Regions from separate parts of the Paenarthrobacter sp. C1 genome, predicted to be linked through region 2. Evidence: riboswitches for the same ligand, from Rfam matches in the RefSeq annotation. Region 2 holds a riboswitch; each other region holds the start of a gene.
What was found. A riboswitch is a leader RNA that binds a small molecule or an ion and turns the genes downstream of it on or off. The one in region 2 is predicted to bind thiamine pyrophosphate.
Positions count from the first base shown of each region.

Region 1: another riboswitch for thiamine pyrophosphate. It lies ahead of thiO (glycine oxidase ThiO); the one in region 2 lies ahead of thiD (bifunctional hydroxymethylpyrimidine kinase/phosphomethylpyrimidine kinase).
Region 3: another riboswitch for thiamine pyrophosphate. It lies ahead of thiC (phosphomethylpyrimidine synthase ThiC); the one in region 2 lies ahead of thiD (bifunctional hydroxymethylpyrimidine kinase/phosphomethylpyrimidine kinase).

Region 1 is NZ_CP186052.1:3,256,670-3,266,977, reverse strand. Features, by position in the region: gene ACNAOU_RS15240 (DEAD/DEAH box helicase) at 1-899, opposite strand, end outside; gene ACNAOU_RS15235 (RNB domain-containing ribonuclease) at 1,176-2,675, opposite strand; gene ACNAOU_RS15230 (alpha/beta fold hydrolase) at 2,898-3,710, shown strand; gene ACNAOU_RS15225 (CGNR zinc finger domain-containing protein) at 3,707-4,234, shown strand; gene thiE (thiamine phosphate synthase) at 4,351-5,037, opposite strand; TPP riboswitch at 5,065-5,184, shown strand; gene thiO (glycine oxidase ThiO) at 5,177-6,412, shown strand; gene thiS (sulfur carrier protein ThiS) at 6,409-6,645, shown strand; gene ACNAOU_RS15205 (thiazole synthase) at 6,649-7,446, shown strand; gene ACNAOU_RS15200 (4a-hydroxytetrahydrobiopterin dehydratase) at 7,493-7,837, shown strand; gene ACNAOU_RS15195 (membrane protein) at 7,887-8,189, opposite strand; gene ACNAOU_RS15190 (DUF3107 domain-containing protein) at 8,226-8,450, opposite strand; gene ACNAOU_RS15185 (TetR/AcrR family transcriptional regulator) at 8,501-9,235, opposite strand; gene moeB (molybdopterin-synthase adenylyltransferase MoeB) at 9,242-10,308, shown strand, end outside.
Region 2 is NZ_CP186052.1:2,598,616-2,608,923, forward strand. Features, by position in the region: gene proB (glutamate 5-kinase) at 1-189, opposite strand, end outside; gene obgE (GTPase ObgE) at 179-1,765, opposite strand; gene rpmA (50S ribosomal protein L27) at 1,902-2,165, opposite strand; gene rplU (50S ribosomal protein L21) at 2,228-2,536, opposite strand; gene thiD (bifunctional hydroxymethylpyrimidine kinase/phosphomethylpyrimidine kinase) at 2,907-4,442, opposite strand; TPP riboswitch at 4,433-4,531, opposite strand; gene ACNAOU_RS12170 (Rne/Rng family ribonuclease) at 4,618-7,764, opposite strand; gene ACNAOU_RS12175 (vitamin K epoxide reductase family protein) at 8,235-8,906, shown strand; gene ndk (nucleoside-diphosphate kinase) at 8,984-9,403, opposite strand; gene ACNAOU_RS12185 (DUF4233 domain-containing protein) at 9,460-9,912, opposite strand; gene ACNAOU_RS12190 (bifunctional folylpolyglutamate synthase/dihydrofolate synthase) at 9,914-10,308, opposite strand, start outside.
Region 3 is NZ_CP186052.1:2,886,398-2,896,705, forward strand. Features, by position in the region: gene ACNAOU_RS13540 (ribonuclease HII) at 1-356, opposite strand, end outside; gene lepB (signal peptidase I) at 356-1,171, opposite strand; gene lepB (signal peptidase I) at 1,172-1,849, opposite strand; gene rplS (50S ribosomal protein L19) at 1,931-2,284, opposite strand; gene trmD (tRNA (guanosine(37)-N1)-methyltransferase TrmD) at 2,549-3,349, opposite strand; gene rimM (ribosome maturation factor RimM) at 3,350-3,904, opposite strand; gene ACNAOU_RS13570 (RNA-binding protein) at 4,034-4,276, opposite strand; gene rpsP (30S ribosomal protein S16) at 4,278-4,700, opposite strand; gene ACNAOU_RS13580 (hypothetical protein) at 4,938-5,375, opposite strand; gene ACNAOU_RS13585 (VOC family protein) at 5,499-6,371, opposite strand; gene ACNAOU_RS13590 (amidohydrolase family protein) at 6,464-7,546, opposite strand; TPP riboswitch at 7,631-7,738, shown strand; gene thiC (phosphomethylpyrimidine synthase ThiC) at 7,734-9,593, shown strand; gene ACNAOU_RS13600 (alpha/beta fold hydrolase) at 9,576-10,298, opposite strand.

The DNA of each region.
Region 1 (10,308 bases), 660 kb from region 2:
GTGCGCTTGGTCTTGGTGAAGATGATGGTCCTGCCGCGGCCGCGTGCCTGCAGGATGCGTGCCACTACCTCGGTCTTGTCCATGGCGTGAGCACGGTAGATGAGCTGGCGGATATCGCGCTTGGTCAAGCCCTCATCGTTCGGGTCGGCTGCCCGGATGTGGGTGGGCTGCGTCATGTACCGGCGGGCCATGGCGATAACCGGGCCGGGCATGGTGGCGGAGAAGAGCAGCGTCTGACGGACTGCGGGGGTGCCGGCGATCAGGGTCTCGACGTCCGGGAGGAAGCCCAGGTCCAGCATTTCGTCGGCTTCGTCGAGAATGACCATCTTGACGTTCTTGAGGCTCAGGTGCTTTTGCTTGTAGAGGTCGATCAGGCGCCCGGGCGTGCCCACGACGATTTCGACACCCTTCTGCAGCGCATCGACCTGCGGCTCGTAGGCGCGTCCACCGTAAATGGTGGCGATACGGGCGTTCCGCTTGCGCGAGGCTGCCTGGAGGTCGTTGGCAACCTGTACGGCGAGTTCACGCGTGGGAACGATCACCAGGGCCTGGGGAGCGCCGGGAACAGCGAGCTTCTCAAAGCCTGCGTCGTCCCGGCCGACAACACGCTGCAGGGCGGGGATACCGAAGCCCAGCGTCTTGCCGGTGCCGGTCTTTGCCTGGCCGATGATGTCGTGGCCGCTCAACGCGACCGGGAGGGTCATGGCCTGGATGGGGAAGGGGTGCGTGATACCGGCGTCGGCCAAGGACTCGACGATGTCGGCGCGGACGTTGAAGTCCGCAAACGACTTTTCCTCGATCTCGTGGGGCGTCTCATCCGAGATGATCGTTTCCTCGGGTTCGATGGATTCAGTTCCGGTGGAGTCCGTCAGGACTTCATGGGTGTGCAATTCACTCACAGGGAGTTTCCTTATTCATTTGGGCATTGGCGCTGCATGCTCAACGGGGGCGGCGGAGCCGTACCGGAGCAGAACGGGCGCGCAAGCAAGTCCAGTGGAAGCCGATCGCGGGCTATCTAAGTACTGGCACTGGTGACCAGTTGGTACATCTCAAGATCGCGTAGGGGCGGGCTTGTTGAGTTCAAAAATTAACTGAATCAACGACCGGGCATCCATTACTACAGGGCCAGTCTATCCTCTGGGAGCCATAAAGCCCGGATCGTGGCGTGATGCGCGTCAGTTGAGAAGCTCGAACCTGATTTCACGGCTGGCGATTTCCGCCCTGACGAGACGCACCCTGACCTTGGTGCCGGACTCAAGTTCGCCGTCACACCTTGCGGTGACGGCAGGTTCTGCGATCTGGACGATACCGGACGGTCCACTGCCGTTTCCGTTGCCCTTGCCGGTGCCATTGCCGTTGTTGCTGTTTCCGTTGCCGTTCTGCGGCTTGGAACCGGAAATCACTACGGCGTCGAACTCCTGGCCTACGTGGTTGGCCACCAGTGCTGCTTCCACCGTGTCCAAGGCAGCGCGTTCAAGCCTGCCTGCCAATTGGTCAGAGGCTCCCATTATCTCGGGCAAGGAGGGCAACGCCTCGCGGACCCAGCGCGGAATTTCCCTGTTGTTGCACAGGGCATCGCAGATCACCAGGACGAACCGGTCGATGAGCCGCCGCAAGGGAGCGGTGGTGTGGGCATAGGGCGCGCCGATGGCTGCCTGGATCACCGTCTCCGGCACTTCGCCGTCGAACGGGGTGTATCCGGCACCCCTGAACAACATCCCGGCGGAGTGCAGGATGGCGAGCTGCTTGGGATCGGAGGCGTCCAGGGTCCGCAGGTACTCTCCGTAGGTGACCTGGCCGTCCCACGGTTTGCCCAAGGCCACGGTTTGCCGCTTGAAGTGCTGCAAGGACCTCTCATCGGGGGCGGGCATGGTCCGCAGTATGCCGACTTTTCCGTCCAGCATCAGCCGGGCCGCCGCCATGCCTGTCATGAGGGAGATCTGCGCGTTCCAGTCCTCCACCGGCAGTGACGGTGCTGCAACGATCCTGTACCCGCCGCCGTCGGTCGCCTGGACGATTTCCTGCTCGGGCATGTTGAGGCTTGCCCCACCACGGAGCCTCTCAAGTTCGACCCGTTTCAGTCCGACTTCCTTGAGGAGCTGCAGTACGGGCGGTGCCGAGCCGTCGTCGATCTGTTGCTGGGCTCCTTTATAGCTGAGTTTGGCGCGGCTGCGGACCGTGGCACGGGCGACGGAAACATTGACCACTTCCGCGTTGGCATCGAGGTCGAAATCCCAGACGAACGCACCACAGTCCTGATCGGCGAGCAGGCTGCCTGCGTTTTCGCTGATGATCTCCGGGTGCAAGGGGATGCGGCCGTCCGGAGCGTAGAACGTCTGGCCGCGGTGCCGGGTTTCGGCATCCAGCGCCCCGCCGGGAGCCACGAAAGACGGCACGTCGGCGATCGCGTAGAGAACCTTGTACCCCTCGCCGGCGCGATCAATGAACAGGGCTTGGTCAAGGTCCGTTGACGTTGCGGGGTCGATGGTCAGGAAAGGGACGTGCTTGAGGTCGCGATCGGGCAGGCGGAGGGATTCGACGGCGTCCCGTGCCTCCCGGACGGCATCAACCGGATAGTCGCCGGGCAGCTCCAGCTCCGTCCGGAGGGCCGCGAAAGCCGCTGCGAGCTGGTCCGATGAGTCGTCGACGTTGGGCGCTATCCGATGATGTGACACGAAAATCAGGGTAGCCCGAAACCGGCAGATAGTCTTGGACGCTTCCGGCTCCAAGCGATGCTGTCAGTGCGGCGGATGGCCAGCTGTTGCTGGCCATTAGCTTCTTGGCGGCCCGGGGAGGCAGGCGGTGGGGCGGTCGACGGCAGCCATCAACACCCCCGTAGCCCATTTGGGCCTGTTACCGTCTAAGGTATAAAGACGGTAACAAGGAAGGGGCAAGCTATGAGCGATTGGTCGCTACCCGAGCGGTTCGACGTCGGCGACGGTACGGTGCGATGGAACTCGGTCGGCGAGGGCCCGGCTCTCGTTCTGATGCACGGCACACCCTTCTCGTCGTACATCTGGCGAGACATCGCCCCGGTGCTTGCTCGTGATCACCGGGTCTACGTCTGGGACATGCTCGGATTCGGACAGTCGACCCGCACCGCGCCGGATGTGAGCCTCCGGCAGCAGGCGACGATCTTCGTCGAACTCCTCGAGCGCTGGGGGGTCTCAGCGCCTCGGGTCGTGGCGCACGACGTCGGCGGCGCGGTCGCGCTGCGGGCGACGCTCCTGCACGACGTGAACTTCGAGTCGCTCACGCTCATCGATGCCGCGACGGTGAGTGGTTGGGGCGCCGGCGGGTTCTTCCAAACCGTCCACCAGCACCCCGAGGCCTTCGAGGCGCTCCCCGACTGGGCTAGCGCTGCCCTGATCGACGCCAAGATCCGGTCCGGCAGTCACGTGGGTCTGCGTGCAGACGCCCTGGCTTCGTACACGGGCCAGTGGGCGGGTGCGGAAGGGGCACGGGCGTTCTACCGGCAGTACACCCAAGGCGGCGAGGAGAACACCGACGAGCTACAGGATCGACTCCGGCTGTTGGACATCCCGATCCACGTGGTCTGGGGCTCGGAAGATGCGTGGCTGGGTGTCGACTACGCCCATCGGCTCGTCACGGCACTTCCGGATCACGCGCGGTTCTCGATCATCGAGGGAGCCGGGCACATGGTGCCGGAGGATCGGCCCGGCGAACTCCTCAGTCTGCTGAGCGCGTGAACGCCGTGCAGTCCGCCGTGCCCGAGGAGCTGCGTGTCGTCGTGGAGTTTTGCAACAGCGCCACACTGCTGCACGGCACCGACGCGCTGGCGACCATCCGTGACGGGCGGGAGTGGCTGGTCCGGCATGGATGGGGCGGCGAGCCCACGCTCGAGCATCTCATCTCGTTGCGCGACGCCCGCGAGGTCATGCGCGCGTTCCTGGCCGACCGTACCGACACGGCAGCGCGATCCGCCCTGAACCAGCTCGCTCAGGAGCACTGGGCAGGCCCCCACGTCGACGACGACGGGCGGCTCGCGCTGACCCCGTCGGCCGGCCTGCCGGTCTCGCCGTCGGGAGCAGCGGTCGGGGCGCTCCTGCTCCACGGCTTGACCGGCTCGGGGCAGCGGCTCAGGACCTGCGCGTCGGAAGCGTGCAGGTGGGTGTTCTACGACAGTTCACGGTCCAGGACCCGGACCTGGTGCGACATGAACACGTGCGGGGCGCGGAGCAAGATGCGCCAGTACCGCGATCGGCTCACCTGAATCTGATCCGATCCGGTGGGTGGGCTGCGGCATCTGCAAGCCCCGACTCACCCTGTCGCCACAACCTGCCGATACCCCGACGGTCTGCGTGCCTGGGACTGTTGTGTGGAGAACCGTTACGCGGCGGCGTCCAGGGCTTCGAGCAGCGACTTGGCTGCCGCCGTCGGATCTTCCGCCTCGGTAATGGCGCGAACGACGACGATACGGCTGGCGCCTGCAGCGAGCACCTGCTCGACATTGCCGAGATCGATTCCGCCGATCGCAAACCACGGCACCTCCACGGCGCCTCCGGTGGTCTCCTCCGCGCGCCTGATCGCTTCCGCGGCATATGTGACCAAGCCGGTTCCCACCGCCTCACGGCCGGGTTTGGTGGGGGTCGCCCAGACGGGACCAACGCAGAAATAGTCCAGCCCAGGCTCGCCCGGCGAAGCCGTGATCGCGGCATTTACCTGCTCAGGTGTATGGGTGGAGAGACCAATCGAAGCAGGGCGGGGAAGGAAGGTGCGGGCAATCTCCAGCGGGAGGTCCTTCTGGCCCACATGGAACACCGGAGCCCCGGAAACACTGGCAATATCGGCCCGGTCGTTGACCGCCCAGAGCCGCCCGTGCCGTTCTGCGACGCCACGCAGGATCGCCAGCAATTCCAATTCCTCGGCCGCTTCGATCGTCTTGTCACGGAGTTGGATGATGTCCACCCCGCCCTGGAACGCGGCGTCGGCAAAGTCTTCGAAATCGCCTTGGCGCTTGCGCGCATCAGTGCACAGGTAGAGGCGGGCGCTGGCGAGGGCAGAGTGCTGGGTCATGGAATCCACAGTAGTTCCTCTAAACTGGGCACGTACTGCGGGAGCCGTGACCTACGTCTTTATGACCGTCCGGCTGAGAGGGCTTCAGAGCCGACCGCTTGACCTGATCCGGCTAGTACCGGCGTAGGGAAGGAAACAGATGGCAGAAGCCATTCACGCGGATGTTGCCGTTATCGGCGGAGGCGTCATCGGACTGGGCATCGCCCACCAGGCTCGGAAGCTGGGCCGCTCCGTAGCACTCATCGATCCGGCACCCGCCACCGGTGCGACATTTGCTGCTGCCGGAATGTTGGCGCCCGTGAGCGAGCTGCACTACCAGGAAGAAGACCTCCTGGAGCTCATGCTCGAGTCATCCCGGTTGTGGCCTTCGTTTGCCGGCGGCCTTCACCGGCCTGTGGAAGATACCGGATACCGCACGACGCCGACCCTCGCCGTGGGTGCCGATGCCGCCGACCGCCGGGCGCTCGCAGACCTTCGCACCGTCCAGCTCGCGGCGGGCCTGGGGGTCGAACCGTTGCCGTTGCGGACCGCCAGGGAACGCGAACCGCTCCTTAGCCCGCAAATTTCCTGTGCCTTTGATATCCCCGCCGATCACCAGGTGGATCCACGGAAGCTGGCGGAGTGCCTCATGGCAGGGCTGGCCGCGCATTCATCCGGCGATGGCACGTGGGTAGGCGGCGCCAGGGAAGGATTTGCCGTTGCAGAGTCCGCGCACGGCCTGTTGTGGGACGGGGACCAGGTAGCCGGAGTGGAGCTCGAATCCGGCAAATCCGTCATGGCCGGCGAAACCGTGGTGGCCAACGGGCTGGGCGCCCCCGTGCTCGCCGGCCTTCCTGAGGGTCTTGAACTTCCGGTCAGGCCGGTCTACGGGGACATCCTCAGGCTTCGGGTCCCCGCGCACCTCCAACCGCTGCTCACTGCCACTGTTCGTGGCATGGTCCGCGGGGTGCCCGTTTACATCGTTCCCAGGGACGACGGAACCGTAGTCATCGGAGCTACCCAACGGGAGGACGGCTTGTCGGCGGCCTCCAACGCAGTCTCTGCCGGCGGGGTGTACCAGCTCCTTCGGGACGCCCAGGTACTGGTTCCCGCGGTGGCCGAACTTGAACTCCTGGAAGCAACTGCGCGTGCCAGGCCAGGGACTCCGGATAACGCTCCGTTGCTGGGCCGCGTAGCCGGTTCAAGCGGGGACATCGCAGGCCTGGTGGTGGCCACTGGGTTCTTCCGGCATGGCGTCCTCCTGACCCCCGTGGCCGCCATGATCGTGGGGAAGCTGCTCAATGGTTCCCCTGATCCCCGCTGGTCCATCTTCCGGCCCGACCGTTTCAGTGCAACCCCGCGTTGTCCTCAACTCCACAGCAAGGAAACAGTATGAACATCAAACTCAACGGCGCCGTCCGCCAGGTGCCCGCCGACGCCTCCGTCAGCACGCTCGTCACGGCCGTCACCGGCCGCGCACTCGACCACCGTGGACAGGCGGCCGACGGCGGGAAGCTGGGTGTCGCCGTCGCCCGCAATTCCGAGGTGGTGCCGCGCAGCCAGTGGGCAGCTACTCCGCTGGCCGACGGCGATGAACTCGAACTCGTTACCGCAGTACAGGGAGGCTGAACCATGACCACAGCAAGCACCGAAATCCGTACTGACGCCTTGGTGATCGACGGCGTCGAATTCGGGTCCCGCCTGATCATGGGAACGGGAGGTGCGCCGAGCCTTGACGGGCTCGGAGCCGCGCTCCTGGCATCCGGAACCGAGCTCACCACCGTGGCCATGCGACGCTATTCGCCGGCCGAAACCGGTTCGCTGTTCCAGCTGCTGGTGGACAACAACATCCGGGTCCTCCCGAACACCGCAGGCTGTTTCACGGCGAAGGACGCCGTGATGACGGCGGAACTGGCACGCGAGGCGCTGGAGACCGACTGGGTCAAGCTGGAAGTCATCGCGGACGAGCACACGCTGCTCCCTGACGCTGTTGAACTGGTGGACGCCACCGAGCAATTGGTGAACCGCGGCTTCAAAGTGTTCGCCTACACCAACGACGATCCCGTGCTTGCCCTCCGCCTCGAGAACCTCGGCGCCACGGCAGTCATGCCGCTGGGCTCGCCCATCGGGACCGGCCTGGGCATCCTGAACCCGCACAACATAGAACTCATCGTGTCCCGGGCCTCCGTGCCGGTGGTGCTGGACGCCGGGATCGGAACAGCTTCCGACGCCGCACTTGCCATGGAACTGGGCTGTGATGCGGTCCTGCTGGCGACCGCAGTGACCCGCGCGCAGAACCCTGTGCAGATGGGCCAAGCCTTCAAACACGCCGTCATCGCCGGTAGGCTGGCCAAACAGGCAGGCCGGATTCCGCGTCGTGAGCACGCCTTGGCGTCGTCGGCCATGGAAGGCCGGGCGGAGTTCCTCTGAAGCCGGGTTCCTCCCGGGCCGGGTTCCCCGCAACGAAGGAGCAACCATGGTTAACAGGAAAGAACCGGTGCCCCCGGCAGAGGTCGAAGCCGCGCTCAAGGACCTCCCGGGTTGGAAGCTCCAAAACGGCCTCGTAACCGTTTACAAGACGTCGACGGCGGCCGAGGCTTTGGCCCTCATCGCGGCCATTGGACAGATCGCCGAAGAGCAGAACCACCATCCGGATCTTGACTGGCGGTACAACAGGGTCTTCCTGCGTTACGTGTCCCATGACGCCGGCGGACAGGTAACCCAACGCGACCTTGCTGCTGCCGCCTCCGTAAGTGAGGCAGCATCGGCCACGGGTGCCCTCGCTGAGCCGGGTCGCTATCCGGGCGCCGAGGGCCCTTAAACAGCAGTGACCATCACCCGTGGGTGATGGTCACTGCTGTTTTTCGAGCCTAGAGCCGCAAGGCCTTGGTCAGCGCCTCAGTATCATGCTTGGTGCGGGTCCGTCCCAGATAGACCACAATGCCCGCTGCCGCTGCACTTCCGAGCACGATTGGCAGGACCCAAGGGATCCACGTCGCGCCCGGCTGGTAGCCCAGTCCGGCACTGATGAAAGCAATCCAGCTCAGGGTGCCAACAGCGGCCGCAATGCCTGCGGGCAATGCAATCCCGTACCTGCTGTGCCGCTTATCGGTGGCCCACACGATGAAACCGGCAGCAACGGTGGCCAGAACCACGATGACAAGTGAAAGCATGAGACTCCTTAGCGGACGAAGGCGGGACGGTGAACGCTAGAGGGCGCCGAAGCCGACCCGGCGGACTTCCTCGGCGCCGATTTCCACGTATCCCAGCACGTTGCCCGGAACGATGACCTGGCGGCCCTTCTCATCGGTCAGCCGCAGTTCCGAGCCCTTGGACACGGCCTCGGCCACGATCTTGGCTACGGCGTCAGCGTCCAGGGCGGATTCGAGCACAATTTCACGGCCAACGTTCTGAATGCCGATCTTTACTTCCACAGCAAGGCCTCCAAGCCAATCAAGTGTTAAGTCAGTCCTCTATTTGTAGCCTAGGACTCTTTGGGGAATCGACTGATTCCGCGCCAAGCTAAACGATAGATCAGATCGCTGGCGACATCGAGGTCCAGGTTTCCGTCCGTTTCAAGCCAATAACGGGCGCTGACCTGGGCCATTCCTGCCAGGCCGCGACCCAGGAGCTGGGCTTCGAGGGGCGGGAGTTTGGTGTCCTCGGCAATGACATGGGCGACGGCGTCGGCGAACGTCTTGTTGAACGTCTCCAGACGGGAGCTGACATCGGGATCGTTGATGAGGTCGGACTCAAACACAAGGCGGTGCGCTTGGTCGTCGTCCGCGATGAACCTGTAATAGGCGCGCATGACGGCCTTGACGCGCTCCTTGTTGTCCGTGGTGGAGTTCAGTGCACCGAGCATCAAATCCGTCAGGGTTGCCAGATGGCTGTCCAGGAGCGCCATGTACAGCTCGCGTTTGGACGGGAAGTGCTGGTAGAGCACCGGCTTGCTGACGTGCGCAGTTTCTGCGATCTCGTCCATTGCCGCGCCGTGGAAGCCGTTGGAGACGAAGACTTCCAAGGCGGCGTTCAGCAGCTGTGCCCGGCGTTCGTCACGCGGCAACCTTGGTGAACGAGGTGAACCGGTCCGTTCCTGCTTTGCGGGTGCCCCATCGTTTGCCCGTGTGCCGTCAGCCACAGTCTGCCGCCTTTCCTTTGCAGTTATGACCACTCTACCGGTGGGTAATATGACCGGGCGGCATCGGCAGGCATACATTGGGGTATGGCCTCAATTGTTGCTGCCCACTCCGCTGCGCCCACCGTCCTGCCGCCCCTTGTCGAACCGGCCGCCGAGCTCTCGCCGGCCGAGGTTGAGCGGTACTCACGGCATCTCATCATTCCCGAAATCGGAGCCGTGGGCCAACGCAGGCTCAAGAATGCGAAGGTTCTTGTCATTGGCGCAGGAGGCCTTGGCTCGCCCGCCCTGCTTTACCTGGCCGCCGCCGGCGTGGGAACGCTGGGGATCGTCGACGACGACGACGTCGACCTCAGCAACCTCCAGCGCCAGGTCATCCACGGAGTCAAGGATGTAGGCACCCCCAAGATCGAATCAGCCCGCCGTGCAATCGCGGAGCTGAACCCCCTGGTCAACGTGGTCCTTCACAACATCCGCCTGGACTCCTCCAACGCATTGGAACTCTTCGCGCAGTACGACCTCATCCTTGACGGCGCGGACAACTTCGCAACCCGGTACCTGGTCAATGACGCTGCTGCGATCCTTGGCAAGCCCTACGTGTGGGGTTCCATCTTCCGTTTCGATGGCCAGGTCAGCGTTTTCTGGGCCCAGCACGGACCCAGCTACAGGGATCTTTACCCCGAGGCGCCTCCGGCAGGCTCCGTGCCGTCCTGCGGCGAGGGCGGCGTGTTCGGCATGCTGTGCGCGGCGGTCGGCTCGCTCATGGTGACAGAAGCCGTGAAGCTGATTACCGGCGTCGGACGTTCCTTGCTTGGCAGGGTGGCGCTGTTCGACGCCCTTGGCGGCAGCTGGCGCGAGATCAAGGTGTCCAAGGACCCGGAAGCCGAGCCAATCACGGAACTGACCGACTATGAGGCATTCTGTGGTGTGACACCCGCTGCCGCCACGGACCAGGACCACACCGTGACCGCGACCGAACTTGCCCGGATGCTGGCCGAGCGCGAAGCGGGGGAGCGGGACTTTGAGCTCGTCGACGTCCGCGAATCCGGAGAGCACAGCATTGTGAGCATCGACGGTTCGGTGCTCATTCCGCAGGGCCGGATCCTGTCCGGCGAGGCGTGGGTGGAACTTCCGCAGGACAAGGACATCGTGTT
Region 2 (10,308 bases):
CTCGGTTCCGGCATTTCGCTTTCCGGCGAGTGCGTTGACGAGTTGCGTCAAGGACTTCTCGGAGATGCCACCCTTGATGCTGGTCAAGGAGGATGAACCCACCTTGACCACGATCCGTTTGGCGGTGGCTATCCCCTGGCGTTCCAGCCCGGCAGCGTCCTCGGAAACGTCAATGGTCCTAGTCGTCATCACCGGAATCCAGGGTGCTTTCCCTCACCGTCTGGGCACGGCGCCCGCTGACGGACTCTGTCCAGATGCCCGCCTTGCGCTCGGCTTCGAGTTCGGCGCGCGCAGCAGCCTTGGCCTCGCGGCGCTCGATCTGCTCTTCGCGCTTCTGCGAACGCGTGGGACGGTCACCGATGTCAGCAACACGGATATCGGTGCCTCGCGGAGTGGCCAAAAGTTCGGCACCGGCCATCATGGTGGGCTCCCAGTCGAAGACGACGCCGTCATCCTCGCCAATGACGACGGTATCGCCGGGCTTGGCGCCAACCTTGAACAGCTCCGTCTCAACACCAAGCTTGGCGAGGCGGTCTGCAAGGTAGCCGATGGCTTCCTCGTTCGTGAAGTCGGTCTGCTTGACCCAGCGCACGGGCTTTTCTCCCAGTACGCGGAACAGCGGCTCGAGGTTCTTCTCTTCACGACGGATCTTGAAACCGGACTCGTTGACGGCGCGCGGGCGAAGGACCGGCGGAGCCACCTTGGGGGGTGCAGCCTGGACGGCGTCGCGTGCAGCCTTGACGATTTCTGCCATGGCAAAGCCGAGCTGGCGCAAGCCTTCGTGGCTGGTTGCCGACACTTCGAAGACACGGTAGCCCCGCGCCTCCAGGTCCGGACGTACGAACTCGGCCATATCCTTGCCGTCGGGGAGGTCGACCTTGTTCAGGACTACCAGCTTGGGTCGCTCGTTCAACGGGACAACTTCACCGTCAACGCCGGCGTAGCTCATATCGACGGCGTACTTCTCCAGTTCGGCCTCAATGATGGCGAGGTCGGAGAGCGGATCGCGGTCCGATTCCAGGGTTCCGCAGTCAAGCACGTGGACCAGGGCAGCACAGCGCTCCACGTGGCGGAGGAAGTTATGACCAAGGCCCTTGCCCTCGCTGGCGCCTTCGATGAGGCCCGGAACGTCGGCAATGGTGAAGCGGACGTCTCCGGCCTGGACCACGCCCAGGTTGGGGATGAGGGTGGTGAACGGGTAGTCGGCGATCTTCGGCCGGGCAGCGGACATGGCAGCAATCAAGCTGGACTTGCCCGCGGAGGGGAAGCCGACCAAGGCAATATCGGCAATGGACTTCAGTTCCAGGACGATGTCACTGGATTCGCCTTCGATGCCGAGGAGCGCAAAGCCCGGGGCGCGTCGCTTTTGCGAAGAAAGGGAAGCGTTGCCGAGGCCGCCCTGGCCGCCGGCGGCCGCAATGTATTCAGTACCCTCGCCCACCAGGTCTGCCAGGACTTCGCCGTCCTTGGTCTTGACCACGGTGCCGTCAGGGACCGGAAGAATCAGGGTCTCGCCGTTCTTGCCTCCACGCCAGTCGCCCATGCCGGGGCCACCATTGGTGGCGTGCCTGTGGGGTGCGTGGTGGTAATCAAGCAAAGTGGTGGTCTGGGCTGACACGCGGAGGATGACGTCGCCGCCGTTGCCGCCGTTGCCGCCGTCGGGACCGCCGAGCGGCTTGAACTTTTCCCGCTTAACGGAGACACAGCCGTGGCCGCCGGTTCCGCCGGATACGTGCAGGACTACCCGGTCTACAAAGCTCGCCACGTGGATCTCCTCTATTGCTGTTGCCAGCGCTGTTGCAAAAACCAGCGCGCCTGAGGGCGCCCTAGTCGATTGTAATGCGGTTAAAAGAACGGTGGAGCGGGCCGCTTGGCCCGCTCCACCGGTTCAGAACTTGTTGTTACTCTGCAGCTGCAGCAGCAACGATGTTCACTACGCGACGGCCGCGGCGAGTACCAAACTCAACCGCACCGGCCTGCAGGGCGAACAGGGTGTCGTCGCCACCGCGACCGACGCCTGCACCCGGGTGGAAGTGGGTGCCGCGCTGGCGAACGATGATTTCGCCGGCGGAGACTACCTGACCACCGAAGCGCTTGACGCCCAGGTACTGTGCGTTGGAGTCACGACCGTTGCGAGTGGAACTCGCGCCTTTTTTGTGTGCCATGTGAAATGCCTGCCTCTAAATTTCTGGGGAAACTGAAAAACCTGAACAGCGGGTAACGAAAGTTACGCGATGCTGGTGATCTTGATCTTGGTCAGTTCCTGACGGTGACCCTGACGCTTCCGGTAGCCGGTCTTGTTCTTGAACTTCTGGATGACGATCTTCGGACCACGGAGGTCTTCGAGGATCTCAGCCGTAACCTTGACGTTGGCCAGTTCCGCTGCTGCGGAGGTGACCTTGTCGCCGTCAACCAGGAGCAAGGCGGGCAGCTCAAGCGTGCTACCGGCTCCACCGGGGACGCGGTTAAGCGTTACGTAGTCTCCAACGGAAACTTTTTCTTGGCGGCCGCCTGCGCGGACAATCGCGTACACCACTTGGGTACTCACTTCTCTCGACGTTTATAACTAAATTTGCGTGCGGAACCTGTCACCGGAATCAGGCTTGGTTCGCGCTGTGCCTCAACGCCGTGGACTTCTGTTCGAAGTCCGCGAGTCATCCCATGAACAATTCCAAGGGGCATAACCCAAGTGTTGGCGTAAGCACCGAAGATCAAGATTACGCTAGTTTGACCCTCAGCTGCAAATGAGGCCGGGACCGGAGGCTACCCCGTGACTTGCATCACGAGGTGTAACGGACTCTCCCGGCACCGTGCCCATACAGCCTACAGGGTTTGGCGGCGATTAACGTGATCACGCCCGCGACGCGCGGGACAAGCCATGCTTTTCATCCCGGTTCAGTCCCGATTCAACAGGCCGGGCCACCCTGGGCGTAGAGCCGCGGAGCATCAAAGAACGCCGTCTCGTAGCGGCAGGACTGCCTGAAAGCCTCAAGCATCTCCGCACGTTCACGCCCGGAAGCGGCAACGGCCGCCGCGTCTGTGAAGTTGATCGCCATCCTTGTGGCGGAGGCAAAGTCCTCGTCGGCGTACGTCCGCAGCCAGTCCGCATAGGGATGCCCGCCGGAGGCCCCGGCATCGACGAACGCGGCGTGGAGCTTTTGACCCACTTCCGCATACAACCAGTAGCAGGGCAGGATCGCCGCGAGGACCACCGCATAGCTGCCGGATGCCGACGTTGCCAGCAGATGGTCCACATAGGCTTTGGTGACCGGTCCAGTGACGCCCGAAGCCTCACGGGAGCTCAACCAGTTCCTGTGCAGTTCCGATTCAACTTCCAGGCACTGCCGTGAGCTCTTGGCCCAGAACAGCTGTTCTTCCTCGGTGGGCGCCAACGCACCTGCACGGGCAAGGACCCTGGAATAGCCATTGAGATAGATGGCGTCCTGCGCAAGGTAGTAGCTGAACGCCGGCTCCGGCAAATGCCCCGACTGCAGTTCCTGGATGAAGTTGAGGCCGTGGATTTTTTCAAGCTCCGGGATGGCTTCCTTCCACAAAGTGGCAGCAAATCCGCCAGGCTGGAGGACGCGCTGGTGGTGGAAGTGGTCCACAGGCCCGTTGCCCCGGCCCACTTCCAGCTCCCCTGCGCTCCTCAGGGCCTGGAGCAGCCACGGTTTCGCTTCGCGCAGTGAGGCCTCCCAGTCGCCCGTGCGCGCCTGGACGGTAGCCAAGGCGGACGACAACGAGCATCCAGTGCCATGGCTGTTCCGGGTCGCAATCCTTGGACCTGCCACTTCGATGACGTCCTGCCGCAACAGCCCGCTGGTGTTGATCAAGGCATCGGGGCATTCCGAGCCGGCCAGATGACCGCCCTTGACCAAGACCGTGTTTCCGCACTCAGCTGCCAGTCGCTTGCCCTGCTCCAATGCCGATGCCCAATCAGCAGCCTCGGTTTCCCCCAGCAAAATGGCAAGCTCGGGCAGGTTCGGCGTGATCAGGTCCGCCAATGGAAGCAGGGAACGAAGGGCCTCCCCTGCGGATTCGGTCAGCAGGCGGTCACCGCTGGTGGCCACCATCACGGGATCAAGAACCACGACGGCGGGGCGCACCGATTCGAGCCAACTGCGCACCTCGTCAATAACAGCCGCGTCGCCGAGCATCCCGATCTTCACCGCGTCGATGACGATATCGGTACTGACGGCGTCCAGTTGCTGGCGCAGGAACTCCACGGGTGGTACGTGCACACCGCTGACACCCAGGGTGTTCTGGGCCGTCAAAGCCGTAATGGCAGCCATGCCATATCCACCGTGGGCGGCGATGCTCTTCAAATCAGCCTGGATTCCGGCTCCTCCGGACGGGTCGGAGCCCGCGATGCTAAGTACCCGGGGGGTTCGTCTGCGGTCCTCCGCCAGCGGATAAACAGCGGAAGATGACAATGCGGCCATGAGGACATCCCTTCGCCGGTGCTAACCGGACAGGTTCAACGGGTTTGGATCTCAGCCTGGCCCATCGCCTGGCACCCCGTGTCAGTCCCCCAGCCTAGCGCACCGGCAGACAGCAAAAGGCCCCGCAATTGCCGCTGGTAGCGGAACTGCGGGGCCTTGGTGCGGTCACAAACGGTTAGAGTTCGGAGGCCGGTACGCCGACGCCCAGGATGATGGGTTCGTCCGGGGCCGCTTTCCTGACCGGCTCCGCAGGCGCCTTGGACTCGTGCGCCGATCCCTTCGCGGCCGTAGCGGTCACGTCGTGGTGCTCAACACTGGTCTCGTTGGCCGCGCCTTGGGCCCTGCTTGCACTGCGGTTCCGGCGGCTACGACGACCCCGCGATGCTGAGGGGGCTTCGTCGGCGGCCGGAGCCGGAGCTTCAGTCGTCGGGGTGTTCGCAGCCTTCGGGGCTTCGACAGCTTCCTTGGCTTTCTGGTCCTCAGGCGACGGTGCCGCGCCAAGGTGCGAGAAAGCTTCGGCCAGGCGGTCCAGGCTCATGGCCGGCCGGGCTGCCTGCGGCTCATCGTGGTGTTCAACGAAAGGCAAGGCAACCTCTTCGCCGCCAAAACGCAGCACTGGAGTGGCCCGGCCTTCGCGGACAGCGGCGTCGTGTGCCGCGGCTTCCTGGGCCGTCGGGGCAGCGGAGACTGAACCGGCGTCGGGACCATGCTCCCCGGCCGCCCGGGTTTGCTCCTCTGCCTTGTGGAGCTCGTCATCGTGAAGGTGGGCGGCATGCGCGGCCGCTGCAATCGTCGCCAGTGCAGCCCGGGTTGCTTCGGCCTTTGCCTGACGGGCAGGGTCCTGGGCTTCCGGGTGTGCTGCCGGTGCCGCAACAGGGGCGGACGGCGTCGAATGGACCTGGGCCGGTGCTTCGACCGTTCCCTGGGCGCCGCCCTTGCCGCGGCGACGCTTGCGCTCGGTGCGGGCCGTGGACTGCTGTGCCTCGGTGTGCGGACGGTGCTGCTCGGCTGCCACGGTGTTGGCGCGGCGGTGCTCCACGGGCTCGTCATGCGTCACGACACCGCGGCCTGCGCAGTGCTCGCACTGCTCACCGAAGACTTCAAGGAGACCGGTGCCCATGCGCTTGCGGGTCATCTGGACAAGGCCCAGTGACGTTACTTCAGCAACCTGGTGCTTGGTACGGTCGCGGCCCAGGCACTCCACCATGCGGCGGAGAACGAGGTCGCGGTTGGATTCCAGGACCATGTCGATGAAGTCGATGACGATGATGCCGCCGATGTCACGCAGGCGAAGCTGGCGAACGACTTCCTCGGCAGCTTCAAGGTTGTTCTTGGTAACTGTCTCTTCCAGGTTTCCACCACTGCCGGTGAACTTACCTGTGTTGACGTCCACCACCGTCATGGCTTCGGTGCGGTCAATGACCAGCGAGCCACCGGACGGCAGGAAGACCTTGCGTTCCAGAGCCTTGTGGATCTGCTCATCGATGCGCCAGGCAGCGAAGATGTCTTGATCCTTGGTCCATTTTTCAAGGCGGCCCACGAGGTCGGGGGCAACATAGGTTACATAAGCCTCGATGGTGTCCCAGGCGTCGTCACCGGAGACGATCAGCTTGGAGAAGTCCTCGTTGAAGACGTCACGGACAACCTTGATGGTGAGGTCCGGTTCGCCGTAAAGCAGTTCCGGTGCCAGCACCTTGGTGGAGGAAGCTTGCCCTTCGATACCTTCCCACTGCGCGCGCAGACGGTTGATGTCGTGGGTCAGTTCTTCTTCCGAGGCACCTTCAGCGGCCGTACGGACGATAACTCCGGCGTTTTCCGGCAGGCGGTCCTTCAGGATCCGCTTGAGGCGGTTGCGTTCGACGTCGGGCAGCTTGCGCGAGATGCCGGTCATGGATCCACCCGGCACGTACACAAGGTAGCGGCCCGGAAGTGAGATCTGGCTTGTGAGGCGGGCACCCTTGTGACCCACCGGATCCTTGGTCACCTGGACCAGGACGGAGTCGCCGGACTTCAGCGCATTCTCGATCCGGCGCGGCTGGCCCTCCAGGTTCACTGCATCCCAGTTGACTTCACCGGCGTACAACACCGCATTGCGGCCGCGTCCGATATCAACGAATGCAGCTTCCATGGATGGCAGGACGTTCTGGACCTTGCCGAGATAGACGTTGCCGATCAGGGAGTCCTGCTGCGTCTTGGACACGAAGTGCTCGGCCAGGACGCCATCTTCAAGGACTGCGATCTGGATTCTGTCGTCGCGCTGGCGGACGATCATTTGCCGGTCCACGGATTCGCGGCGTGCCAGGAACTCGGCTTCGGTAATCACCTGGCGGCGACGTCCGGTCTCGCGGGACTCGCGGCGACGCTGCTTCTTGGCCTCGAGCCGGGTGGAGCCCTTGACGCTGGCGACCCGGTTGGAAGGAGCCGTTTCCGTGATGGGCCGGGGGGCGCGAACGCGGGTTACCGTGTTGGGCGGGTCGTCATCCGAGCCGCCCGTCAGTTCAAGGTCCTGGTCTCCACGACGCCGACGACGACGGCGACGCGACGTGACGCCTTCCTCGAGGGCTTCAGCTGCGGGAGCTTCTTCGTCGCCGGAGTCATTGCTGTCTTCGGTGTCGTTCTCGTCGCGTTCAGTGCCACGGCGCCCGCGGCGGCCACGGCTCCGGCGACGGCGACGACTGCCACCCTCGTCCAGCTCACCGTCTGCGGCTGCTTCAGCGTCGTCTTCCGGCTCGTCGTCCGTCTCTTCCACGGCCGCAACGCGCGGGACAGTGGTGAGGTCAGGGGCCTGGAAGATCATCGACGTGATGGAAACCGGCTCCATGAACAGCGAGGTGGCAGCGGCAGGAGCAGCTTCCTCGGCCGGAGCCTCTTCCTCAGCGGCAGGTTCTTCCGGCTGGGTGCCGGCCTCCGGCGTCGTGGTTTCTTCAACAACTTCAGCAGCTGCGGGCGTCTCTTCTGCCTCCACCTTGGGCTTGGCAGCACGACGACGGCGGACCGGCTTTTCGGGGGCAGCTTCAGGGACGGCTTCGGGCTGGGTTTCGGCAGCAGGCTCCTGGCCTGCGGCGGTTTCATCGCCGAGGCCGGGCAAGGGCTCGGTTGGCTCAACCTTTTTGCGGGACCGGGTGCGGCGTACGGGCTTGGCGTCAGCCTCGGGAGTTTCCGCAACTGCGGGCGTCCCAGTGGCAGGGGCCTCGGTTGCCTCTACCTCAGCAACTGCCTTGGGCGCAGCCTTGCGCCGGGTCCGGGTGGTTTTCTTGGGCGCTTCCGCAGTTTCCGCGGGAGCTGCCTCATCATTAACGGCTACAACCTGGTCATTATCCATATGTGGCAACACTCCTGCCCCAGCGACACCGCCACATCCGGCGCCCAGAGGGGCAAATATTGTCAAAACCCGCAGGCGTTGACAGAAGTCGGTAGTATGCCTTCCGGTTCGCACCATCATTGGGGTGCGGCAGCCCTGGAAGGCCGGCGGCTTAGTTCTGAAACCCGTTGTTCTGCTGCCACAACCAGGTGCCGTCCATTGTTATGGCGGGCCTACCGAGGATCGACGTGATCCGGGCATGCCCAGCTCATACTGGCGGTCTTGGGAACAAGTCACCGGACCGGAATCCGAATGTGGGTCGGCTTCCAGCCATGTTCATTCTCTCACACCCGCGCGACATCGCCCGTTAGGACGCTGTGTCGTCCGGATCGGCACAATCTGGGCGCCGCCCACAGCCAGCGGCGTTAGAATCCTCCCAAGAACCCTTCCCGGCCCGCCGGGGCACAACGTCGAAAAGGATCCGATCCGCGATGCCGAGCACCGCCAGGGAAAACCTGGCCATCAATACCTCCACCGCTGCGGGAGAGTCGTCCGCTCAACAGGAGAAGTTGCCGAGGACTGTCCGCGACAAGCCCTTCGCCTGGCTCCTCCTGGTCACCGGCGTCATCGGTTGGCTGGCGTCCGGGGCGTTGGTCCTGGAGAAACTGGAAGTCCTCAAGGACCCCAACCATGTAACGGTCTGCGATGTGAACCCGTGGATTTCCTGCGGCGCCGTGATGCAAACACCACAGAGCTCCGTGTTCGGATTCCCCAACATGTTCATCGGCATTGTGGCCTTTGCCGTCATCATCACCACGGCCATGGGCCTTCTCGCCGGCGCCAGGTTCTCGCGCGGCTACTGGCTTGGACTGCAGGCGGGCGTGACCCTCGGTTTCGTGTTCGTTGTCTGGCTGTGGTCCCAGGCCCTGTACGTCATCAATGTACTGTGCCCGTTCTGCATGGTGGTGTGGGCCGTCATGATCCCCCTCTTTGTCTGGGTGACCATCCGGAACATCTCCCACGGCGTCATCAAGGCACCGCCGGGCTTGACCAAGTTGCTGGGCGATTCCGGGTGGATCATTGTGGCCCTGCTGTATGTCGCGGTCATCGCCACGATCTTCTTCGCCTTCATCCACGTTTTCGCTGGGACGTCCGGCTACTAAACCCCTCCGCGGGGTGACAGCTAAGGCCAATGTTCGACTCGAACATTGGCCTTAGCTGTCAGGTCGGTGCGGCGTGGTTAGCCGGCGAACCAGATCTTGATCTCTCGCTCAGCCGATTCAACGGAGTCGGAGCCGTGGACGAGGTTCTGCTGGACCGCCAGGCCCCAGTCGCGGCCGAAGTCGCCACGGATGGTGCCCGGAGCCGCCGTCGTCGGATCCGTCGTTCCGGCCAGTGAGCGGAAGCCTTCGATGACGCGGTGGCCCTCGAAGACGGCAGCGATGACCGGTCCGCTCAGCATGAACTCAACCAGCGGCTCGTAGAAGGGCTTGCCCACGTGTTCCTCGTAGTGCTGCTCCAGCAGCTCACGGGTGGCGTTGACCTTCTTCAGTTCGGCCAGGGTGTAGCCCTTGGCCTCAATGCGGGCGAGGATGCTCCCGCCCAGGTTGCGGGCGACGCCGTCGGGCTTGACCAGGACGAGGGTCCGTTCAATGCTCACAGTTGCTCCAATGTGATGTGTTCAGTGACTTACGTTCGGTGGTTTTCCCAGCCAGTTTACGGTGTTTGCGGGCCGGCTTCTTCACCGTGGGCAGCGTCCCATTCCGCCTGTTCACGGTCGCGCTGGGCCACCTCACGGTCGATCCTCATGCCGGCACGGATCCCGTACCACCAGCAGATGGCAAAGAGGATGCCGACAATGAACATCATGGGCTCGGCCAATCCCGTCAGGATCAGCACTACCTGCAGCACCCATCCCAGTCCGATGCCCCACGGCCTGGACAGCACGGCACAGGCAAGGACCAGCACCACGCTCAGGGCAATTCCGACGCCCAGGATGATGCCCGGATCGACTTCGCCGCGCTTCAGGCCGAACACAGCCAAGGTGCCGAAGAAAGCCACGAAGGCTTCGAGCAGCAACACCGTGGACGCAAACATCACTTTGGTGGACCGGCGCTTCTTCGGCATGCCGGGACGCCATTCGCGCTGCGCTTTGGTCATTTTCGCCATGCTAGGCACTCGCCTTTCCCAGCAGGATCCGAGCCTCGGCCACCACCGTGATGGAACCCGTCACCAGGACACCGCCCGCCAGGTCATCGTTGGATTCGGCACGTTCGACAGCCCACTCAATGGCGTCGTCGAGCTTCTCGGCGATATGCACGTTGTCCTCGCCAAAGCCAAGATCGATGGCGAGTTCAGCCAGTTCCGCTGCCGGGACGGCGCGCGCCGAGTTGGACTGCGTGAAACAGAACTCCTCGGCGAGTCCGCCGAGGGATTCCTTGAGGGTCTTCAGGATTTCCTCCGCGTCCTTCTCGCGCAGGACCCCAACCACCACCACCAGTTTGCTGAAGGTGAATGCCTCCTGGATTGCTTCTGCCGTGACACGAATGCCGTCCGGGTTGTGGG
Region 3 (10,308 bases), 290 kb from region 2:
GCCAGACGCAAAGCCGCAATAATGCCGATCTCGTCGATTTCCCGGGACGAGGCATGACCTACAGCTGACGCCAGGGCCCATTCACGGACCAGGGGTTCCAGTCTGTCCCTGTCCTCTGGTTTGAGGAGTTTACTGTCGCGGACATCGGCCAGCAGGCCGTGATCGGCAAGGTCGACCACTGTGATGCCAACGCTGACCGGGCCAGCCAAGGCTCCACGGCCCACCTCGTCGACACCGGCCAGCAAGCGCACCCCGGAGGACAGAAAGGAACGCTCAACGTCGAGGGTGGGAAAACCTGCCTGGGCCTTGGCCTTCGCCTTGGCGGGGGTCTTCTTCCGGGCTGTTGCGGTAGCCATTACTTCGCCGGGGTGCCTTGAGGGACATTACGGAAAACGTCCGGATAGTTATCGAGGACGGTCCACCGGTTGATCGGCCACGCGATGACGGTTGCCTTGCCTTCGACGTCCTCTATGTTGACGAATCCACCGTTGACTTCCTGGTGGGCCCGCGAGTCAGCCGAGTGGTTGCGGTTATCGCCCATAACCCACACTTTACCTTCCGGCACGACGACGTCGAACGACTGCGGGGAAGGCAGTTCCGCGGGGTTGATATAGCTTTCATTGAGCGCGACGCCATTGACGCTGACGCGGCCTTGGGCGTCACAGCACGTGACATGATCGCCCGGCAGTCCGATGACGCGCTTCACCAGGTGCTGCTCGCTGGCATCCGGAGCCAAGCCCACGAACTCGAGCGTGCCCCCTACCCAGTCCATGGGGCCGGCGGGTTTCTGTGCCACGGGCGGCAGCCAGGCCTGCGTGTCCTTGAAGACCACGACGTCTCCCCGCGAAAGGTCAAAGGGTCCGGGAACGAGCAAATTGATGAAGATGCGGTCGTAAACGTCCAGGGTGCTCTCCATGGACTCCGAGGGAATGTAGAAAGCCTTGAAGAGGAAGGTTTTCAGCAGGAAGGACAACACCAGTGCAATGGCCACGACAGTGGCGATTTCCTTGATCCACACCAGGGCAGGATTCTTGCGGGGCTTCTTTTGATCCTCTTCAGGCTCTGCTGCACCAGCATCCGGCTCCGCTACACCAGCGGCACTTGCCGTTCCGTCCGGGAGCCGCGAGTCGTCGTCGTACCGCTCGGGGTTCCCAGGAGCTTTGTCCGGCATCTACTGTCCGTTCTTCGATGGTGTTTCGGCCTGCGTGGAGCGAGGCATCTCTGCAAATCTATCAAGTGGCCAGATGATCTGGACCGGCCGGCCGATAACCCGGTCCATCGGAACCATTCCTCCGCCGGGCGCACCCAGCAAGCCACGGGAGTCAGCAGACCGCGAGCGATGGTCGCCCATCAACCAGAGCCGGTCCGGAGGCACCACGACGTCGAACTTCTGCTTGCTGGGTTCGTCTCCCGGGTACAGATAGGGTTCCTCAAGTACCTGACCGTTCACTGTGAGGCGGCCGCCGGTATCACAACACTGGACATGGTCACCCGGCACCCCGATGACCCTCTTGACGTATGTGGTGTCGCTGCCCGTCAGCCCGAACCACTGGGCTGCTGCAGAGGCGGCGTCAACGAATGGACCGCGCCCGCTGCTCAGCGGAGCAAACGAACCCCGCCCATCAAAGACCACAACATCGCCCCGGCGGATCGGCTCGGCACTGAAGTCGGTCCGCGATACCAGGATCCGGTCGCCCGTCATCAGGAGCGGCTCCATGGATTCCGAGGGAATGTAGTAGACATCAAGCCACAGGGAACGGACCAATCCGCTGATGGCGATCGCGAGGACCAGTGCGAGCAAAACAAAACGCCAGCCCTGTTTCCGGGGCTGGCGTTCTGATGTGTCCATGACTCGTATCCCTGTTGCGTTGCGGATTGCTCCGGATACAACCGGGCACGAATCCTGGACCCGTTGCGTAAGTCGCAGGACTTACTTGGCGAAGTCGCGCTTTTCCTTGATCTTCGCAGCCTTACCGCGCAGTGCGCGCATGTAGTAAAGCTTGGCGCGGCGGACGTCACCCTTGGTGACGACCTCGATCTTGTCGATGATCGGGGAGTGTACCGGGAAGGTACGCTCTACGCCGACACCGAAGGAAACCTTGCGCACGGTGAAGGTTTCGCGAACGCCGTCGCCCTGGCGGCCAAGGACGAAGCCCTGGAAAACCTGGACACGGGAGTTCTTGCCTTCGATGATGTTGACGTGAACCTTGAGGGTGTCACCCGCGCGGAACTCAGGAACATCGTTACGCAGCGAGGCTGCATCTACGCTATCGAGGATATGCATTAATCCACTCCTGGTGAACGCCACAGGTCATTCACTTTGGGTTACGGCGAACAAGCCCGCAGCCCGAAGGCCTACCGGAAATCTCCGCCGAAGTTTTATTAGTGTCCGGTTCCGCCACTGATTGGCGTCACCGGGTTGTCCGACTGTTGGCTGAACTCCCCCTGTGGCAGGTGTCAGCCCAGCAGACACAAGGGTTAATTCTGCCATAAGCGCAGCCATCCAGCCAACTGGCGGGACTGGAACTCCCGACGGCGGCGGGCAGCGCTAGTTGGCGGCGTCGCCGCCGTGCCTGGCCTGCAGGCGTCCATCCACCACGTCATAGCCGAGTTCCGTCAGCGCGTTGCGGTCGGCGCGGCTCAAAGCACCGGCGTCGAAATCCGCCAAGAGGTCAGGCCGGCGCTCTGCGGTGCGGCGGAACTGCTCGTGGCGGCGCCACTGGGCAATTTTTCCGTGGTTGCCGCTGAGCAGGATTTCCGGAACATCGTGGTTCCGCCACGACGAGGGCTTGGTGTAGACGGGATACTCCAGGAGGCCGTCGGAGTGCGACTCCTCGATCAGGGATTCCGGGTTTCCGACCACCCCGGGAAGCAGGCGACCGATTGCCTCAACCATGGCAAGGACAGCTACCTCGCCACCATTGAGAACGTAGTCCCCGAGGCTGACGGGGCGCACCGTGAAGTGGTCCCGGGCCCAGTCCATGACGCGTTCGTCGATGCCTTCGTATCGGCCGCAGGCGAAGACCAGCTGCTCTTCTTCAGCGAGTTCGTAGGCCAGCGCCTGGTTGAAGCGTTGTCCTGCCGGTGACGGAACGATCAATACGGGCTTGGCACCTTCGTGCGCAGGCACCAGCGACTCAAGGGCCTGGGCCCAGGGTTCAGGCTTCATGACCATCCCGGCACCGCCGCCGTACGGGGTATCGTCCACCGTCCGGTGCTTGTCGGTGGTGAAGCTGCGGAGATCGTGGACGTTGAGCTCCAGCAATCCGTCCTGCCGGGCCTTGCCTATGAGGGAGAGCTCAAGGGGGGCCAGGTATTCGGGGAAAATACTGACGACATCAATCCTCATTCAGGCGTCATCCCCCGCAGCATCGTTTGCGTCGTCAGAGGAGTCGTCATTGAGCTCAAAGAGTCCCGCAGGCGGGGTGATGAGGATGTATCCGTCCTCGATGTTGACCTCGGGAACGATTTCATCCACGAAGGGAACAAGGATTTCCTTTCCCTCGTCCGTGGTGATTGTCAGCAGGTCCTGAACAGGCAACGTCGTCAGCGCTGCAACCTTGCCCACGACCTGGGATCCAACGCGCGCTTCCAGCCCAACGAGTTCGTGTTCGTACCAACCCTCGTCGTCGTCTTCGTCGTCGAGTTCCTCGGTTTCGATGTACAGCTTGGCGCCGCGGATGGCCTCGGCGGCATTTCGGTCCGCGATCTCCTCGAATCCGAGCAGCAGGATGTCCTTGTTCCACCTGGCACTGCGGACGGTCAGGGGTCCGGCGGACGCCGGCTCCACGACGAACTCGGTTCCGGCGACGAAGCGCTCTGCGGGTGCGTCAGTGAGTACCTGCACCGTTACCTCGCCGCGAATGCCATGGGGTTTACCGATCCGGGCCACCTGGAGCTGCATGGGTTCCTCTGAATTCCTGTTGTTCCGCGCCGCCGGGCAGCCACGGTGTGAAGTGTTGGACAAAGCAATCCGGCCCCTCCACCATATTCGGTGAAGGGGCCGGATCTAAGACAAGCAGTGCTGAGCGCGTTACCGGCGGCGGTCGGTGTCGACGACGTCGACCCTGACCTGCTCGCCACCAGCCAAGGCGGCAACCACAGTGCGCAGTGCGCGTGCGGTCCGTCCTTGACGGCCGATCACCCGTCCGAGGTCCTCCTGGTGAACGCGCACCTCAAGGGATTCCCCGCGGCGGTTGTTCTTGGCACTGACCTTGACATCCTCAGGGCTGTCAACGATCCCACGAACCAAGTGCTCGAGCGCTTCTGCCAGCAACTTACTCAGCCTCGGTGGTCTCTGCTTCAGCCTCGGCCGGAGCCTCGGCAGCGTCGTCCTTCTTGGCCTTCTTGGTGATGGCTTCCGGGATGATGACGGAACCCTTCTCCGGTGCTACGAAAGCTTCCTTGGGAGCTTTCGTCTTCAGGGTGCCTTCCTGGCCCGGGAGGCCCTTGAACTTCTGCCAGTCACCGGTGATCTTGAGGATCGCAGCAACCTGCTCAGTCGGCTGGGCGCCAACGGAAAGCCAGTACTGGGCGCGCTCGGAAGCGACCTCGATGTACGACGGCTCTTCGGTGGGGTGGTACTTGCCGATTTCTTCAATGGCACGGCCATCGCGCTTGGCGCGGGCATCCATGACGACAATGCGGTAGTACGGTGCGCGCATCTTACCGAAGCGCTTAAGGCGAATCTTTACGGCCACTTTTGTGGTCACTCCTGTTTCTGAAACGGGGTTGAACCCGACGTTTTGCACCCGTGGGGCGGGCCATACTAGACGGTTCGAAGGACAAGATACGAGCACGGAGAGAGGGGCCGCACCGATCGAGTACCTGTCTATTGTGCCAGATGCCCGGGTAGATTACGACTCAAGCCCTCCGGGTCGGTGAGTTCTTGGTCACACCAAGGCCCGGTCAGTGCCCGGACCCAGCCCGAGAGGTGGCTATTCGGACCAGACGTAAAGCCCGGCGCGCTCCGTTTTTTCCACGTCCGTGGCCAGAGCGGCAAGTTGCTGAACGTACTGCCGGGACTGGGCGGCGTCGAACGGCATGTCTTCTTGTTCCGCCCAGGCGGAAGCAACGTCATCCAGGACATTGGCTTCACCTTCGCTCTCATACGTGAGCAATTCGGCCAAGGCCCTCACCATCGCTTCGGGAACGCCAAGCAGCGCGTCACTGGTGACGTCCACCAGCGCGAGTTCGTAGTCAGCGCCTGCGGCATGGACGGCCTGGCCGGCGAGGTCGCCCAGTTGTTCCACCTCGAAGTCCGTTATGCCGTTGATGCGGACTGCAGGGCCTGCGGCATCGGCACCTTTACCCAGGGCTGCCGCCCGCTTGAGTGCTTCGTCGTGGGTGGCTACAAAAATTTCGGCAAAGCCCATGGAAAGTACTCTCAATCCTTCGTGCTGACGGGACGTCCGGCGCAGGCCCGCCAGGGTCCCGAACCGTCACTGCCCAGCCTAGTGCAGCACGGGGCACCGACGGGTACTCCGGCGGGATGCTGCCTAGCGAACAGCCACCCGAAGCTTGTTCCGCCACGGATCTTCGAACTGCAGTTCAGCGCCGGTGTGATGGTTCTGCACCCCGGCAACGCGCAAACGGTCCGCCAAGGCCCCGACATCCTCGCTGGATGTAACCTCGATCAACACTTCCCCCAGCCCAAGAGTGTCCTTGCGGGGGCCGGCACCCCGGCTGTTCCAGACATTCATGGCCATGTGGTGGTGATAGCCGCCGGCGGATACGAACAGTGCTTGGCCGTGCCAGCCCGCGGTCCGCTCGAAGCCCAGGGTCCCGACGTAGAAGTCCTGGGCGGTGGCGACGTCACCCACCTGAAGGTGGACGTGCCCGACACCGGCCGCTGCCTGATGCTGGCCCGTGACGGCCTCTTCGCTCAGGTGCTGCTGAAGGAAACGTTGCGGCGGGAGGGCCACGTTGTCCATGACGACGTTCTTGCCGTCCCACTGCCAGGTTTCACGGGGCTTGTCGTAGTAAAGCTCGATGCCGTTGCCTTCCGGGTCGGTGAAGTAGAACGCTTCGCTGACCAGGTGGTCTGCGCTGCCCACGAACGCCCGGGGTTCGTATCCGGCAGCGGTGGCGATGGTGGCCGCCAGTGAGGGCTGATCCTGGAACAGTATGGCGGTGTGGAACAACCCGGCTTCCCCCCGCCCCGGAATCTGGAGCCCCGCAGCCGGCGCCAGGTGAACCACGGGCTTGCCTGCCCGGCCCAGGTAGAGGCCGCCGTCCTGTTCGGCCACGACCACAAGGCCCAAAGCACGCTGGTAGTAGTCACTCATGACTTTCATGTCGCCGACCTTGAGCATGACAGTGCCCATGGCGAGGTCGGCAGGAAGAAGGTCCTGTGCGGATGATGTGGACATGTGAAGCTCCCGGTGTTGAAGTGTCCGCCTTTCGGCAGGTTCTACTTCTCTAAATTACTTGAAGCTTCAATTTATTCCCAACCATTTGACGCTCATCCCATGAGTTCACCGCGAAGGACCACGTGCTTGAGCCCGGATACCGTCCGTAGGTCGTGCCGGGGATCGTCATGGCAGAGAACGACGTCGGCACTGGCGCCTTCGCTGATGGCGTCGGCTCCCAGCCACTTCCGGGCGCCCCACGCAGCGGCATCCAGGACCGCGGCGGGCGGCAGGCCGGCGTCGTGCAGTTCATGCATTTCGTCCGCGATGCGGCCGTGCTTGATCACGCTGCCCGCATCCGTTCCCGCGTAGACCGCCACCCCGGCCTCGAAAGCCTCAAGGACCCGCTCACGCCGGCGCTGCCACAACCGCGTCATGTGGTCCGCGTACCCGGGGAACTTTGGCGCCGCCTGGGCGGCGATCTCCGGAAAGGTCGCAATGTTCACCAACGTGGGAACGATCGGCACTGACTGCTCCACCAGCCGTGGGATGTGCCGGGGCAGAAGGCCAGTGGCATGTTCGATGCAGTCGATGTTGGCATCCAGCATGTCGTCGATTGTGTCCTCCGCAAAGCAGTGCGCCGTGACCCTGGCACCTTCCTCGTGGGCGGCAGCTACGGCGTCCTTGACCAGCTTTGCCGGAAAAGAGGGCGCCAGGTCGCCAATGCCCCGGTCGATCCAGTCGCCTACGAGCTTCACCCAACCGTCGCCGTCGCGGGCCTCCTTACGGACGGTCTCCACCAGCTGTTCCGGTTCAATCTCATGGCCCAATCCGCGCAGGTACCGACGGCTTCGGGCGATGTGGCGGCCGGACCTGATAATGCGGGGCAAGTCCGTCCGCTGCTGCACCCAACGTGTGTCGCTGGGAGATCCGCAGTCGCGGATCAGCAGGGTTCCCGAAGCGAGGTCGGCCTGGGCCTGCGCGAGGGTGGTGGCGTCGTCCACGGCCCCACCGGCGCCCAATCCGATATGGCAGTGGGCATCCACGAAACCCGGCAGGACCCAACCGTCCAGTACCTTGTCGGGAGGGGACGACGGTTTTTCAAACGTCAGCGCTCCCCCAACAGACCACATTCCTTGGCGCACGTCATCTGCTGCCACGAGCACGGGTCCGCTGAATTCAATGATGTTGGCCATGGCAAAAGCCTAATCCGCAGCGGGGCGGCAGGCTTCGGCGGACTGATGTGACTGGGCGCCCCCTGCCAGCTGTGGTAGCTTCGTCTACGACCACACGGGGGCCCTTGCAGGGGCTGAGATCGGGCTGAGGCAGCCTGCGACCGTTGAACCTGTCCGGGTAATGCCGGCGAAGGAAGTGAGTAATCCTTTGAGCACCACCAAAACACAGCACAGCCCTGCCCAAAGCGAGTCCAGCCCTGCCCAAAACGAGCCTGTTACGCAGTCCCTGAGGTCCCATTCGCTGGCATGGCTTGAAGACCATGATGCCGGAATCCGCGTCCCCGTCACGGAAATCGCGCTGGAGCCCTCCCCCAATGGCCAAGCCAACGCACCACTGCAGGTGTACCGGACGGCAGGCCCGGGCAGCGATCCGGTCGTGGGCCTGGAACCGTTCCGGGCCGCATGGATCGAGTCCCGCGGCGACACTGAGGCCTATTCCGGCCGCGAACGGAACCTGCTCGACGACGGCAAGTCGGCTGTTCGCCGCGGGGCCGCCTCAGCCGAGTGGAAGGGCGCGCAACCGGTGCCTCGGCGCGCCGTCGAGGGTAAGACCGTCACCCAGATGCACTACGCACGGCAAGGCCAGGTAACGCCTGAGATGCGTTTCGTGGCGCTGCGCGAGAATTGCGATGTCGAACTGGTCCGCAGCGAAGTCGCCGCCGGCCGCGCGATCATTCCCAACAACATCAACCACCCCGAATCCGAGCCCATGATTATCGGCAAGGCCTTCCTGGTGAAGATCAACGCCAACATCGGCAATTCGGCCGTCACCAGTTCAATTGCCGAAGAAGTGGACAAGCTTCAGTGGGCTACGCAGTGGGGCGCGGACACCGTCATGGACTTGTCAACCGGCGACGACATCCACACCACCCGCGAGTGGCTGATCCGCAACTCCCCTGTTCCGATCGGCACCGTTCCCATCTACCAGGCGCTGGAAAAGGTCAATGGAGAAGCCAACAAGCTCACGTGGGAAATCTTCCGTGACACAGTGATCGAACAGTGCGAGCAAGGCGTGGACTACATGACGATCCATGCCGGTGTACTGCTCAGGTACGTACCGCTGACCGCCAACCGCGTGACAGGCATAGTTTCCCGTGGCGGGTCCATCATGGCGGGGTGGTGCCTGGCCCACCACCAGGAGAACTTCCTGTACACGCACTTCGACGAGTTGTGCGAAATTTTTGCCAAGTACGACGTCGCGTTTTCCCTCGGCGACGGCCTGCGTCCCGGCGCTACCGCTGACGCCAACGACGCCGCACAATTCGCGGAACTGGACACCCTGGCCGAACTCACACAGCGCGCCTGGGAATTCGACGTGCAGGTGATGGTGGAAGGTCCCGGGCATATCCCGTTCCACCTGGTCCGCGAAAATGTGGAACGGCAGCAGGAACTCTGCAAAGGGGCACCGTTCTACACCCTGGGTCCGCTGGTCACCGACGTCGCCCCCGGCTACGACCACATCACCTCAGCCATCGGTGCCACGGAGATCGCCCGCTACGGTACGGCCATGCTCTGCTACGTCACGCCCAAGGAACACCTGGGCCTACCCAACAAAGACGATGTCAAAACAGGGGTGATCACGTATAAGATCGCGGCGCACGCGGCGGACCTTGCCAAGGGGCACCCCGGCGCACATGAGCGCGACGACGCACTTTCCAAGGCGCGCTTCGAGTTCCGGTGGAGGGACCAGTTTGCCCTCTCCCTCGATCCTGTGACGGCCGAGTCGTTCCACGATGAAACGCTGCCGGCCGAACCCGCCAAAACGGCGCACTTCTGCTCAATGTGCGGGCCCAAGTTCTGTTCCATGCGCATCAGCCAGGACATCCGCGACGAATACGGTTCAGCAGAATCCCAAGCGGCGATCGCCGGAATGTACAGCGGGATGCGGGAAAAGAGTGCGGAGTTCCTCGCCTCCGGTGGAAAGGTCTACCTGCCGGAGCTCCAGGTGGCCTCCGCACGGACGCCGGAGCCGATCGATGGGACCACGCAGTCAGGAAGCCTGAACTGACCTGGCCCGTCCCACCTCTGCGACGAACGAGCGGATGATGTGATCGCCGTCGGGTGAGTCCTGGGGCCGGTGCCCGCCTGCTGCCACACGGCGGAGGGCACCGGTCTCCTGGAGGTACGCGGCGATTTCCTCGTACAGCGGCTCCCAACCACCCGTAAGAACCAGGGTGGGAACACCAGGAACAATGTGCAGTGGAGCTTCCCACGGCGGAGCTTGGAGCCGGAGCCTGCGGGCAGAACGCCGGGCCTCGGGAGAGTCGAGCCCTCCCGTTTCGGCGGAAAACGCGCGGAGGAAATACTCACGCTGGTAATCGGCGTCGTTGAGCTGGCCCCGCACCTCAAACAGCGGTTCCATCAGCGCCCGATATGAAGCGGTAGCGGGAAGCTCAGCAGTCAGGGACAAACAGGCGGGCTCCACCAAGGAAAGCGAATGCACAAGATCAGGGCGCTCAACGGCCGCCAACATGGCGGAGATCGCGCCTTGCTCGTGCGCCACGACGTGGCCGCCCCCTGAATCAGCCAAGGCACCAATCACGATGGCGACGTCGGCAGCGACGTTGGATTCCGCCGGTTCCGCGACCGGATCAAAACCGTGCCTCCGGAGAAAAAGTGCATCATAGCCAAGCGCCATGCCGTGCTGCTTCGGCCAGGCCGCAGCACCAAAACTGCCCAGGCCGTGAAGGAAGACTACGCGCTGCTTATGCATTGGTTCAGCC